One region of the Bacillus mojavensis genome, then DNA from elsewhere that is predicted to be linked to it. Evidence: predicted binding sites of a transcription regulator. Region 1 holds the regulator's gene; each other region holds the start of a gene.

Region 1 (3,202 bases):
CGTACATAAGGGTGGGGATGAGCGTCTTAAAATAAAAATCCAGCATTCAATCTTTTGAAACAGGCTGAGTAAAAATTTGAAGAATTATACGCTTTTACTAAAAAAACGTCTTTATCACAATGTCTGTATTGCATTATTGAAAGTCCCATATTTAAGTTTTTTAATCGGCTATCTATAAATACTGAGGAGGAGACACAGTGGAGATCAAAGGGATCAATCACTTGTTATTTTCTGTTTCTGATTTACTGACATCCATCGAGTTTTATCAAAATGTCTTTGATGCTAAATTGTTGGTCAAAGGAAGGAGCACTGCATATTTTGATTTAAACGGCATATGGCTGGCTCTCAACGAAGAGCGTGACATTCCCAGAAATGACATTAAGGCTTCTTATACCCATATCGCTTTTACAATTGAAGAAAGTAAGTTTGAAGAAATGTCCGCAAAATTAAAAAATCTTCAAGTTACTATTTTGCCTGGGAGAGAACGAGATGAACGTGATCGAAAATCAATTTATTTCACCGATCCTGACGGCCATAAATTTGAATTCCATACAGGAACTCTTCAAGGCAGACTTCAATATTATAAGCAAGCTAAAACCCATATGGATTTTTATGATTGAAAAAGTGCGGGAAACTGAGCAACAGAGGATATACATATTTATCTTTTGGGGGTAATATATGGTAAAGGAGGGGGATTGCATTTGAGAAATAAAATCTTGCTGATGACAGCTGTTTTGCTATGTGTTTTTGGAACCGGGACGATTCATGCAGCAACTTTACAATATGAATATAAAACCGATTTCATTCTTAATGATGAAACAAAAGCGCTTTATGTAGAAAACATTGGTGATATACCGGCAATTGACTATTTTTTAGGGTACCAGTTTACGATACGAGGAGTGAATACTTGTTCAGTTGACATTAAGCTTCAGCGAATGGGACTTACAGGTAATTACACTACGTTAAGCGCCAAACAATTCATCGGTAATTGGTTTGATTTTAGCGCTCAAGATAAGGTTTCCATTGAACCGTATCATCGGTATCGAATAGTAGCTGAAGAACATTCCCCAAACTGTGGAAGTGTTCATGTAAAAGGGCGCTATGGTGTAGAATATTTTACTTTTGATTGATGCTCACATTTATTGAAAAGCAGTGAGCTTTTTTTGTGGAATAAATTAACTAAATAAACTATGTACTAAATATTCAATATATTTCTTTTTGATCTCGCTCATGATAAAAGAGCAGAGTATAACTAATCTTTTCACGTCCAAGATCGAAACATTTATAAGATAGGAACGACTACATTTTTAAACAATATTTTTTAAAGAAAAAGTTTCGTTAAGGAAAGAAAATTTCTTGACTTCAACAATTAAATGATGGATAATTATGGTGTAAACATGATGTTCTTTTTCCTCCTATTCAGGTTCGCACCTAAGCCAGGGCGAACCTGCTTTTTTTTAAAACAAAACCCCCACTCCGTAAAGGGAGAGGGGGTTTATTCTTTGTAACTGATAGTTTGATAGTTTAATGGACAGTTCTGAACACACCAATTACTTTTCCTAATATGCTGACATTCTGCAGTATAATCGGAGCCATGGTTGGATTTTCAGGCTGTAGGCGAATGTGTGTATCCTCTTTATAGAAACGTTTTACAGTAGCTTCATCATCTTCTGTCATCGCCACTACGATTTCACCGTTATTCGCCGTGTTTTGCTGTTTTACAATAACATAGTCCTTATCAAGTATACCTGCGTCAATCATACTGTCTCCCATAATCTCCAGCATAAACACATGCTCATCCGGAGGAACCATACGGTCAGGAAGCGGGAAGTATTCTTCAATGTTTTCAACCGCTGTAATAGGTGATCCGGCCGTTACTTTTCCGATTACCGGTACATTAACGACTTGGCTCTTTGGAATCTCTACTTCTTCATCCAGAATTTCTATCGCTCTTGGTTTTGTCGGATCGCGTCTAATCAGTCCTTTTGTTTCCAAACGGGCCAAATGGCCGTGGACAGTTGAACTGGACGCAAGGCCGACAGCCTCTCCGATCTCTCTAACGGAAGGCGGATATCCTTTTGATTTAACCTCTGCTTTAATAAAACGGAGGATATCAAGTTGCCTTTTTGAAAGCTTCGTCATTTTTTGCACCTCTAAACGTCGATTTTAAGTAGATTATAGCATGATTTTCCTGACAGTACAAACATAGGTTCGAAAAAACAATTGACAGAAACGTTTGTTCGTATATACTGAAATTATAAAAATGCGAACAAACATTCTTGTTGGAGGTTGTTATCATGAGTAAAGAATCTATTATTTTTGTCGGCCTGTTCACTGTGATTCTAAGCGTGGTTATCCTTCTGTTGTCATATACAAGCAGCGACCAGGAGCTTAACCAGTATGTTAAAATAAAAGTTCAGCAGGGGGATACGCTGTGGTCGCTTGCCGACCAGGTGGCTGACTCAAAAAAGATAAATAAAAGTGATTTTATTGAATGGGTAGCTGAAAAAAATAATCTTCAGCCGTCTGAACTTCAGCCGGGAGATGAATTGGTGATTCCATTAAAAAAGGAACATCCGGCTGCATACGAACTGGCTACTGTTAAATAGAGAGGAAAGGTAGAAAGGTGAAAGCACTCATTTATGCCCGCGTAAGCACAAATAAAGAACAGCAAGAAACCTCATTAAAGCGGCAGGAGGAGGAGCTTACGGCCATTGCGGCTGAGAACGGCATAGAAGTCGTCAAAGTGATTTCTGAAAAAGCCAGCGGATATGAAATGGACCGGGATGGTGTATTTGATTTGCTTGATCATATCAAGAACTCAAATATTGATGTGATTTTAGTTCAGGATGAAACAAGACTCGGCCGGGGAAACGCGAAAATTGCACTTCTTCATTGTATTTACAGGGAAGGAGTGAAAGTATTTACGACCGCTCACAGAGGTGAACTTGAGTTATCGGAGGCTGACTCTATGGTGCTGGAAATCGTCAGTATTGTGGAGGAATACCAGAGAAAAATTCACAACATGAAAATTAAACGCGGAATGAAACGCGCAGTAAAAAATGGTTTTAAGCCTCAAAAGAACCTGAAAAACCAGCATGAAAACAGCGGAAAAGATAGAATAGAAGTTCCGATCTCGGAGATTGTCCGGTTGAGAGCAAATAAACTGACGTTTGCTGAAATCGCGGCTACGTTGAGAGGT
Region 2 (3,202 bases), 420 kb from region 1:
TAATGCCGATAAGAGCAACTGTAAAAAGACGATCCTTTTGCGTTACCATAAACGCTTCCCGAACGTTCATATTTCTGGATTGTTTTAATGTCGCGGGTGGATGCTTTTTAAATTGGATGGCAAGGATCACACCGTACATCCCATAAATCACCGCAGGCACCAAAAAAGGAGTGGTAGATTGTGATGAACCGAAGTACAGACCGAGCACAGGGCCGAAGACAACGCCGATATTAATGGCTGCATACCGCAGATTAAAAACCAGCAATCTTGTTTTTTCTTCTGTCATATCTGACAGCAAAGCTTTTGATGCAGGTTCAAACAGTGATTTACAAAGTCCGTTTAACGCATTTACCACAAAAAATACCCAGAGGTGAGAAGCGGCCGCAAACCCTGCAAACACCAGCATCCAGCCGAAAATGGATACAAGCATCATGTTCTTTCTGCCGAATTTGTCCGAGATAAATCCGCCATAAAAGCTTGCAATGATGCCGACTGATGAGCTCGCCGCAATGACAAGCCCCGCATAGGATGCTGATGCGCCTTGGACAGCTGTTAAATAAATCGCTAAAAACGGAATGCTCATCGATGTTGCCATTCTGCCGAAAATGGTTCCGATAATAATTGTCCAGCTGATTGGGTGGATATCTTTCCATGTCTTCATGTTTATTGTTCTCTCCTGTTAGTAAGATCTTTTTCTATCATACATGAAAAAATTTCCTTATCCAACGGAGGATTAAATATTTTTACTTACCGGTTTATATGGGTTTGTTATGTGCGCGCAGGATGACCTTTGTTTTTGATGGTTCAAGTTTCACGTTGATGATGGCGTTTAGCCGTTGAAGTGGAGGTTGAAGTACTCGGATTTTTTTGTCTGGCGCTTATATCTGACCATGAAAGTGTAATTCTCATTGAGCAGAAACGCCTGTCCAGTTTAAAGGCATGAGGAATGCGGGAGATCAATCGGATTTCGTTTAAAGACGTTGAATCATCAGACTGTTGCTCATATCGGCAGGATTCCTGAAATGCTGAGGGAGACCGGGCATCAGATAAAAGTTTATGCTGATGGGCTTGAGCGTCCGTATATGAGAAGGGGCGCTTCCCCTTGATATCAGCCGCGTCCCTTCTGGCCATACTAAAACAAATATACGAAAATTCTCCAACAATGAAGGTGCATGACACTAAGAAAACAGCCCTTGGTTTGTGACGTAGTCATAAATGATATCCTCTATATGCGCATGCAGGTCCTCGTCTGGATCTTCATTTTGTCTTTCCTCTAAGGCAGCTTTCAGGCTTTGTTTTTCATACGGGCTTAACGGATCAATGGCAACATTTCGGCCGTATTGGCGCAATGCCTGTCCCAACATTTTTTCGACAAATTTCTCCATTTTGATTCTCCTATCTTTATGGTTCGCTTTCATTCTACTAAATGTTTTCCTTCTCTCAAACCCTTGCATCATATTTTCTGTCAGACAAGAATCATTTACCAGTATAAACCGAACGTATTTTCGCATATAATAGCAGAAGCGAACATAAGTTCTTTTTAGAGGTGTGTATGATGAAAGAAAAAGTGATTTTTCTCGTTGACATGCAATCGTTTTATGCATCTGTAGAGAAAGCGGAAAATCCACATTTGAAAAATCAGCCGGTGATTGTTTCGGGTGATCCGGAAAGGAGGGGCGGAGTTGTATTGGCTGCATGCCCGCTGGCGAAACAAAAAGGGGTAGCCAATGCCTCACGCCTGTGGGAAGCGCAGGAAAAATGCCCTGAAGCGATTGTGCTTCGGCCTCGGATGCAGCGGTATATTGATGTATCACTGCAAATCACCGCCATTTTAGAGGAATATACAGATCTTGTGGAGCCCTATTCCATTGACGAGCAATTCATGGATATCACAGGCAGCCAGAAGCTGTTTGGGGCGCCCGAGGAAATTGCCAAAAGCATTCAAGACAGAATCATGCGGGAGGTCGGCATTTATGCCCGGGTCGGAATCGGCCCTAATAAAGCGCTCGCCAAGATCGCGTGTGACAATTTTGCCAAAAAGAATAAGAACGGTATTTTTACATTAACGAAAGAAAATATGAAAACCGAGATGTGGCCGCTTCCGGTAGGGAGTATGTTTGGCGTTGGAAGCCGGATGCAACATCATTTAAATCGAATGGGCATTAGCACGATCGGCGGGCTTGCGGTTTTTCCACTCGAGCTTTTAAAAAAGAAATGGGGCATTAACGGACACGTGCTGTGGATGACGGCGAACGGAATCGACTATTCTCCTGTGTCAACGGCATCGCTGGACGGACAAAAAGCAATTGGCCACGGAATGACACTCCCGAGAGACTATGAACACTTTGACAAAGAAATAAAAGTCGTTCTGCTGGAGCTAAGTGAAGAGGTATGCAGGCGAAGCCGAAACGCCGGGATGATGGGGCAGACGGTTTCGGTGAGCTGCAGGGGGGCTGACTTTGATTTGCCGACCGGCTTCAACCGGCAAGTGAAGCTGGCAGAACCGACCAATTCTACGCAGGATGTGTACCAGGCCGTATGCAGACTGTTTCTCAAGTTTTGGGACGGGAAGCCTGTCCGCCGCCTCGGGATTAACCTCTCTCAGCTTTCATCTGATGAAGTATGGCAGCTCAATTTATTTCAGGATTATGCAAAGAAGATGAGCCTCGGCTATGTGATGGACGGGATTAAAAGCCGGTTCGGCGACACGGCGATCATCAGGGCGGCCTCACTGACAGCTGCAGGCCAGGCGTTTGAACGCGCGGCTAAAATAGGAGGGCATTATAAATGAATGAGCATTTACAAAGAGGCAATCTGCTGTGGGAAGGAAGCCGGATGTTTCTGCCTGAACATAAACAAAGCCTGCTTGAGAGAAAACGCCATAAACAGAAGCCGCAAAAGCCGATCCTTGATTCGGATAAGCTGGAGGAGATGAACCAAACGCTTTGCACTGCGATGGAATTTGCTCAGGATATCACTGTCAGCTGCTTTCAGGATGGCGAAATTGTCACCTGCAGCGGGAAAATCTGCCGCTATGAGGAGTTTGAAAAGACAGTGTGGATCAAAGGAGACGCCGGCAAGCTCTGTAAGCTAAGACTTGATCAGGTGCTTGATATTTTTCTGTAAATGTTCTCCCTCCCGGCGGCTGGAGGGGGAGAACTAGGTATGAAAAATAGCAAACATGTTCCCTCAGCAGTCTGAA
Region 3 (3,202 bases), 1.2 Mb from region 1:
CCGATACCGAACAGGATGGCAACTAAGAAGGTTTGCGTAAACGTCGAGATCGGAAAATCTACATTGTATACAAGGATGCCCAGTATAGATTGACTGATCAGATAAGAGAAACCGACAACTACAATCGGGATAAAAGGCGTCACAACAGATCGGAACACGATCAGCAGTAAACCGATGATCAAGCAGACTGTGATCACTTCCGTTTTCTTGAGCCCTTCTTCTGAGCTATGAGCGAAATCCTGATTGATGAGAGAGGCTCCCGTAATATATGCAGTCAAATCATTAGGAACGATTTTATAGATGTCATCCGCGATTTTTTCCGCTTTTTTATCAGAACCTGTAATCGTGACAGGAATGAGAATCGTTTTCTTGCCTTTTGAAATCAATTGGTCTTTGACTTCTTTTTCTGCTGTTAGAGGAGACGTTACTTCTTCTACACCGTCGATCTTTTTGACTTTATCAATCATTGTCTCGAGCTGATCCTCTGTTTCTTTCTTCAAAGCGTGGTCTAATGTAAAGACGATACTGAGCGAATTATTGTCTTCTCCCGCTTGTTTTAAAATGGCATTTGCTCTTTCTGAAACCGCATCAGCAGGAAGCTGGGCCTGCCCCTTTTGATTGGCCAGCTCCGTTAAGTTCGGAGAAAACAAACTCAATACGACGGTAAGTGCTAATATAACTGCTGCAATGGCCCACTTGAATTTGATGATTGCTCTCATTCTGCAGAATCTCCTCCTTTAAATTTGCTTTTTAGAATAGTGAATATCTCTATGATAGAATTTAAGTGTTTCTCATCTATATCATCAATCAGCTCTTTGAGAGCATTAAAAATGGCTGAATCTAATTCTTCCAGTATGCTTTCACCGCTGGCTGTGATGTTAATAAGCTTAGAGCGCTTATCACTTTTTGCCGGACAGTCATCCCATTCAACCAATCCCTTATCGATCAGCTTTTTCAGCCTGTTCGAAATCGCGCTTTTATGTACATTTTGATACATGGCCAGGCTGCCGGGAGACGTTGGGCCCTTAACTTTTAAAATTTTTAACAGGTCCGCCTGTTCCCTTGAGATATGCTTGAAGACATCCTGATTGATTTCACGATGCACAAACTCTGTCCCTTCAAGTAATACTTCTACAAACAGGTTTATCGCCTGACATAGCTTTTGTTCATTCAACATCTGCCCCTCCTCACTATAGTTTACCCCTCTAAACTTTATGCTCAATGTCAATTAGTTTATTCCCCTAAACTATGTCTGTCAACATATTTTATTCACGAACACGACAACAAGAACACTCGTTCGTGTATAATGGATTCTATAAATGCGAAAGGGGAAAAATTAACATGTCGGATTTTTCATTAAAATCGTATGAATATAACGTCTGGGCCAATCAGCAAATATTCAACCGATTAAAAGAGCTTCCAAAAGAGGTGTACCACCAAGACATTCAAAGCGTGTTTCCATCGATATCGCATGTGTTGTCTCATGTTTATCTTTCTGATCTCGGCTGGATGGAAGTGTTTTCCGGCCAAAGCATGACCGATGCTTTGGCGTTAGCTGAACAACTTAAAGAACAGACAGAAGCAAAAGAAATGGAGGAAATGGAAGCCCAGTTTCTGACATTATCGGAGCGCTATACATTATTTTTGCAGCAAAAAGAACAGCTCAATAAGCCCCTCCAAATTATAAATCCCTCAGGCGGAATCATGAAAACGACTGTTTCTGAGCTGGTTCCCCACGTTGTGAATCACGGGACATACCACCGCGGCAACATAACAGCGATGCTGCATCAGATAGGGTACGCATCTGCTCCGACTGATTATGGGCTTTATCTGTATATGAAAAAAGCATAAAATGGCGTAAACAAAAGCGGCTCCCACAATTGAGCCGCTTTTTTCGTATCATGTGAAGCATCGATAAACCTTAAAATTTCCTTCCATATTTCCTGTATAGTAAAAAAGATCGAAATTTTAGTGTTATAATAATCATTAAAAATATATTGCTGACTCAATAAACAATTTTCAATGGAGGAACACACAAAGTGACAGACGACATGACGAAAGACAATATAAATCAGCAAAAATTGGAAAGAGGCCTGAAAAACAGGCACATCCAGCTCATCGCCATCGGCGGGGCCATTGGAACGGGCTTATTTCTCGGCTCAGGAAAATCCATTCATTTTGCCGGACCGTCGATTCTATTTGCTTACATGATCACAGGGATCATTTGCTTTTTGATTATGAGATCTCTGGGTGAACTGCTGCTATCAAATTTGAACTATCACTCTTTTGTTGATTTTGTACAAGACTATTTAGGCGATATGGCAGCCTTTATCACCGGCTGGACTTATTGGTTCTGCTGGATTTCGATTGCAATGGCTGATCTGACAGCCGTCGGGCTCTACACTCAATATTGGCTCCCTGGTGTGCCGCAATGGGTGCCCGGCTTAATCGCTCTGATTATTTTACTGATTATGAACTTGGCAACCGTCAAGCTTTTTGGAGAATTAGAATTTTGGTTTGCTTTAATTAAAGTCATTGCCATTTTGGCGCTGATCGTCATTGGCCTTGTCATGATCTTTAAAGGTTTTTCCACAAGCTCAGGCGTCTCCAGTTTCACAAATCTCTGGAGCCACGGAGGTATGTTTCCAAATGGCATGCACGGGTTTATCCTGTCGTTCCAGATGGTTGTGTTTGCCTTTGTCGGTATTGAACTCGTCGGGCTTACAGCGGGTGAAACAGAAAACCCTGAAAAAGTCATCCCTAAGGCGATCAACAATATCCCTGTAAGGGTGCTGCTTTTCTATATTGGGGCGCTTCTTGTGATTATGAGCATCTATCCATGGGATGTCATCAACCCTAGCGAAAGCCCATTCGTACAGGTCTTTGTTGCAGTCGGCATCGTCGGTGCGGCAAGCATTATCAACTTTGTTGTATTAACGTCAGCTGCCTCAGCCTGCAACAGTGCTGTATTTAGTACAAGCCGCATGGTCTATTCACTGGCGAAAGATAAGAATGCGCCGGAATCAATGGCAAAACTGACACCGCGCAAGGTACCGAGAAATGCATTGTTCTTTTCAGCTATTGTGATTTTAATCGGTGTCACATTGAACTACATCATGCCGGAAGGCGTATTTACCTTGATCACAAGTATTTCCACCGTATGTTTTATCTATATTTGGGGAATTACTGTTATCTGCCATAT
Region 4 (3,202 bases), 730 kb from region 1:
CATACTGAAAAAATTGTTTTTTAATATTCAGAAAGAAAGGGTTACAATACAGCAAGCTTGGGTATATACATTCCATTGATACTTTAGAAAAAGTAGGCGGTGGAAATCATGAATACAGCACATGCTAAAGGAAATGCTCTGAACAAAATTGGGATTCCTTCTCACATGATTTGGGGTTATATTGGTGTGGTCATCTTTATGGTTGGAGACGGACTTGAGCAAGGATGGCTGTCTCCTTTTCTTGTTGATCACGGTCTCAGTATGCAGCAATCTGCTTCTCTATTTACGGTGTATGGCATTGCGGTCACGATTTCGGCTTGGCTATCAGGAACCTTTGTCCAGACTTGGGGGCCAAGGAAAACGATGACGGTCGGTTTACTAGCTTTTATCCTCGGTTCAGTTGCTTTTATCGGCTGGGCGATTCCTCATATGTACTATCCGGCTCTCTTGGGCAGCTACGCGCTTAGGGGCTTGGGATACCCGCTGTTTGCATACTCGTTTCTAGTATGGGTATCATACAGCACCTCTCAGCAAATCCTTGGTAAAGCCGTCGGATGGTTTTGGTTTATGTTCACGTGCGGCCTAAACGTGCTTGGGCCGTTTTATTCAAGCTATGCGGTTCCGGCGATTGGAGAAATCAATACGCTTTGGAGCGCTCTCTTATTTGTGGCAGCAGGTGGAGTTCTCGCATTGTTTTTTAATAAAGATAAATTTATGCCTGTACAGAAACAAGATCAGCCGAAGTGGAAAGAGCTGTCGAAGGCATTTACAATTATGTTTGAAAATCCTAAAGTCGGCATCGGCGGCGTGGTCAAGACAATTAATGCTCTCGGACAATTCGGATTTGCGATATTTCTTCCGACATATTTAGCGCGTTACGGCTATTCTGTTTCAGAGTGGCTGCAAATTTGGGGAACGCTGTTTTTTGTCAACATTGTATTTAACATCATTTTCGGCGCAGTCGGAGACAAACTGGGCTGGCGAAATACAGTCATGTGGTTCGGCGGTGTCGGCTGCGGTATTTTTACACTGGCGCTTTATTACACGCCGCAATTGATCGGCCATCAGTACTGGGTGCTGATGATCATTGCCTGCTGCTACGGTGCGGCACTGGCCGGATATGTTCCGTTAAGCGCGCTTTTGCCGACGCTTGCGCCTGATAACAAAGGTGCTGCCATGTCCGTGTTAAATCTGGGGTCGGGTCTATGCGCCTTTATTGCTCCCGGCATCGTGAGCCTTTTTATCGGACCGCTTGGCGCAGGCGGCGTGATATGGATTTTTGCGGCATTATATTTTCTCAGTGCTTTCCTGACACAGTTTCTGACGATTTCGGAACGAAACGCCGATATGTATCCAGAAGAACGGCTTGTCAGGAAAAATGTGCAAACAAATTTTGAGAAAACGGTTAAGCAGTAGCCTCTTTGGTCAGACTAGTCGTAAACGTGCGCAAAGAGGTGTAAAAGGTGAAACGGTTTAGCACTGCGTATCTGTTGCTGGGTTTATTTTGCTCAGCCGCAGCTTTTGTAATGGGTGCTCCCAGCGCGTTAGGGGCAGAAGTGGAGCACTATGAACCGCTGCAGGTACATGTGCAGCTTGAAAAAGTGTATTTGGATGGAGAGGTCAGCATCGAGCATAAGCGTGAAAAGGTGCTCTCCATGGATGACTTTTGGGCGGATTATGCGGGATGGACGCTGGTCGAACATAAAAATGGGTACGTTCTATTTCGGAAGCAGGTGGACGATATTTCTCCGCTCAGCAAGGTGAATGGGTATATCGGCGTTTCTGACAGCGGAGTGATTTCCACCTTTCATGGACGGCCGGAGTCGGATGCTGAACCCATTCAATCTTTTTTTCAAATTGACTTAGAAAGACTGGAGAGCCATATGCAAAAAAATCTCGAAAAAGGCATTCCGTTTCGGACGAAAGCGGAGTTTCAAGATGTCATAGAACATATCAAGACGTACAGCGGGTGACCACTGCTGATTGAAGACATGTGCTCATGTCTTTTTTTTCGTGGAACAATGAAAGACAAGCGAACATATGTTAACTTTTCATTAAGCCTTTGGCTGTTTTTATGGTACAATGAAGAACAGTCAAAGAGGTGAATGTTCGTGATCGAATTTGTTAAAGGGACGATTGATTATGTTTCTCCCCAATATATTGTGATAGAAAACGGCGGCATCGGCTATCAGATTTTTACGCCAAATCCGTTTATATATAAGGAGAGAAGTCAAGAAACCATTTTTACGTACCATCATGTAAGAGAGGATGCGTTTTTACTATACGGCTTTTCAACAAGGGAGGAAAAAGCGCTCTTTACAAAGCTGTTAAATGTGACCGGTATCGGTCCAAAAGGGGCACTCGCCATTCTGGGCTCAGGTGACCCGGGAGCGGTCATTCAAGCAATTGAAAATGAAGATGAAGCCTTTTTAGTCAAGTTCCCAGGCGTCGGCAAAAAAACTGCGCGCCAGATTATCCTTGATTTAAAAGGAAAGCTGGCTGACGTCGTGCCTGAAATGATTGAGAACCTGTTCAATCATGAAGAAAGACTTGATAAACAAACGGCAGAAACGGCGCTTGAAGAAGCAATCGAGGCCCTCAGGGTACTCGGTTATGCCGAAAAAGAAATCAAAAAGATACTTCCTCACTTAAAAGAGGATATTGGTCTGACAACAGACCAATACGTAAAAAAAGCATTACAAAAACTATTGAAGTAAGGTGATGTTCATGGATGAACGGCTCGTCTCAAGTGAAGCAGACAACCATGAATCAGTGATAGAGCAAAGCCTGAGGCCTCAGCGCCTGGTTCAATATATCGGGCAGCATAAGGTAAAAGAGAATTTGCGTGTTTTTATAGATGCCGCAAAAATGAGACAGGAAACGCTTGATCACGTTCTTTTGTACGGTCCGCCTGGGCTCGGAAAAACGACGCTTGCTTCCATCGTTGCCAACGAAATGGGAGTGGAGTTGCGGACCACTTCGGGCCCTGCGATTGAAAGACCGGGTGATTTGGCTGCGATATTAACGGCGCTCGAGCCGGGGGATGTATTATTTATCGATGAGATACATAGGCTGCACAGATCGATTGAAGAAGTGCTTTATCCGGCAATGGAAGATTTTTGTCTTGATATTGTCATTGGAAAAGGGCCTTCTGCCCGTTCAGTCCGTCTTGATCTTCCGCCTTTTACATTGATCGGCGCCA

Evidence for each region. Region 1 encodes LexA, which represses DNA repair genes until DNA is damaged. Its sites were predicted from a motif close to CGAACATATGTTCG; they were not measured.
Region 2: a site for LexA is predicted at 1,495-1,508, ahead of HC660_RS11770 (DNA polymerase IV). Genes of this name have one in related genera too.
Region 3: a site for LexA is predicted at 1,287-1,300, ahead of dinB (damage-inducible protein DinB). Genes of this name have one in related genera too.
Region 4: a site for LexA is predicted at 2,034-2,047, ahead of ruvA (Holliday junction branch migration protein RuvA). Genes of this name have one in related genera too.

Annotation. Positions count from the first base shown of each region.
Region 1 is NZ_CP051464.1:1,843,323-1,846,524, forward strand. Features, by position in the region: gene fosM (FosM family fosfomycin resistance protein) at 198-620, shown strand; gene HC660_RS09580 (hypothetical protein) at 702-1,130, shown strand; gene lexA (transcriptional repressor LexA) at 1,525-2,142, opposite strand; gene yneA (cell division suppressor protein YneA) at 2,298-2,609, shown strand; gene HC660_RS09595 (YneB family resolvase-like protein) at 2,627-3,202, shown strand, end outside.
Region 2 is NZ_CP051464.1:2,260,440-2,263,641, reverse strand. Features, by position in the region: gene HC660_RS11780 (MDR family MFS transporter) at 1-661, opposite strand, end outside; gene HC660_RS11775 (YqzH family protein) at 1,179-1,385, opposite strand; gene HC660_RS11770 (DNA polymerase IV) at 1,553-2,791, shown strand; gene HC660_RS11765 (YolD-like family protein) at 2,788-3,126, shown strand.
Region 3 is NZ_CP051464.1:604,333-607,534, reverse strand. Features, by position in the region: gene HC660_RS03170 (MMPL family transporter) at 1-719, opposite strand, end outside; gene HC660_RS03165 (MarR family transcriptional regulator) at 716-1,174, opposite strand; gene dinB (damage-inducible protein DinB) at 1,342-1,851, shown strand; gene HC660_RS03155 (amino acid permease) at 2,040-3,202, shown strand, end outside.
Region 4 is NZ_CP051464.1:2,568,930-2,572,131, reverse strand. Features, by position in the region: gene iolG (inositol 2-dehydrogenase) at 1-24, shown strand, start outside; gene HC660_RS13485 (MFS transporter) at 109-1,416, shown strand; gene HC660_RS13480 (sporulation cell-cell signaling protein BofC) at 1,464-1,973, shown strand; gene ruvA (Holliday junction branch migration protein RuvA) at 2,112-2,717, shown strand; gene ruvB (Holliday junction branch migration DNA helicase RuvB) at 2,728-3,202, shown strand, end outside.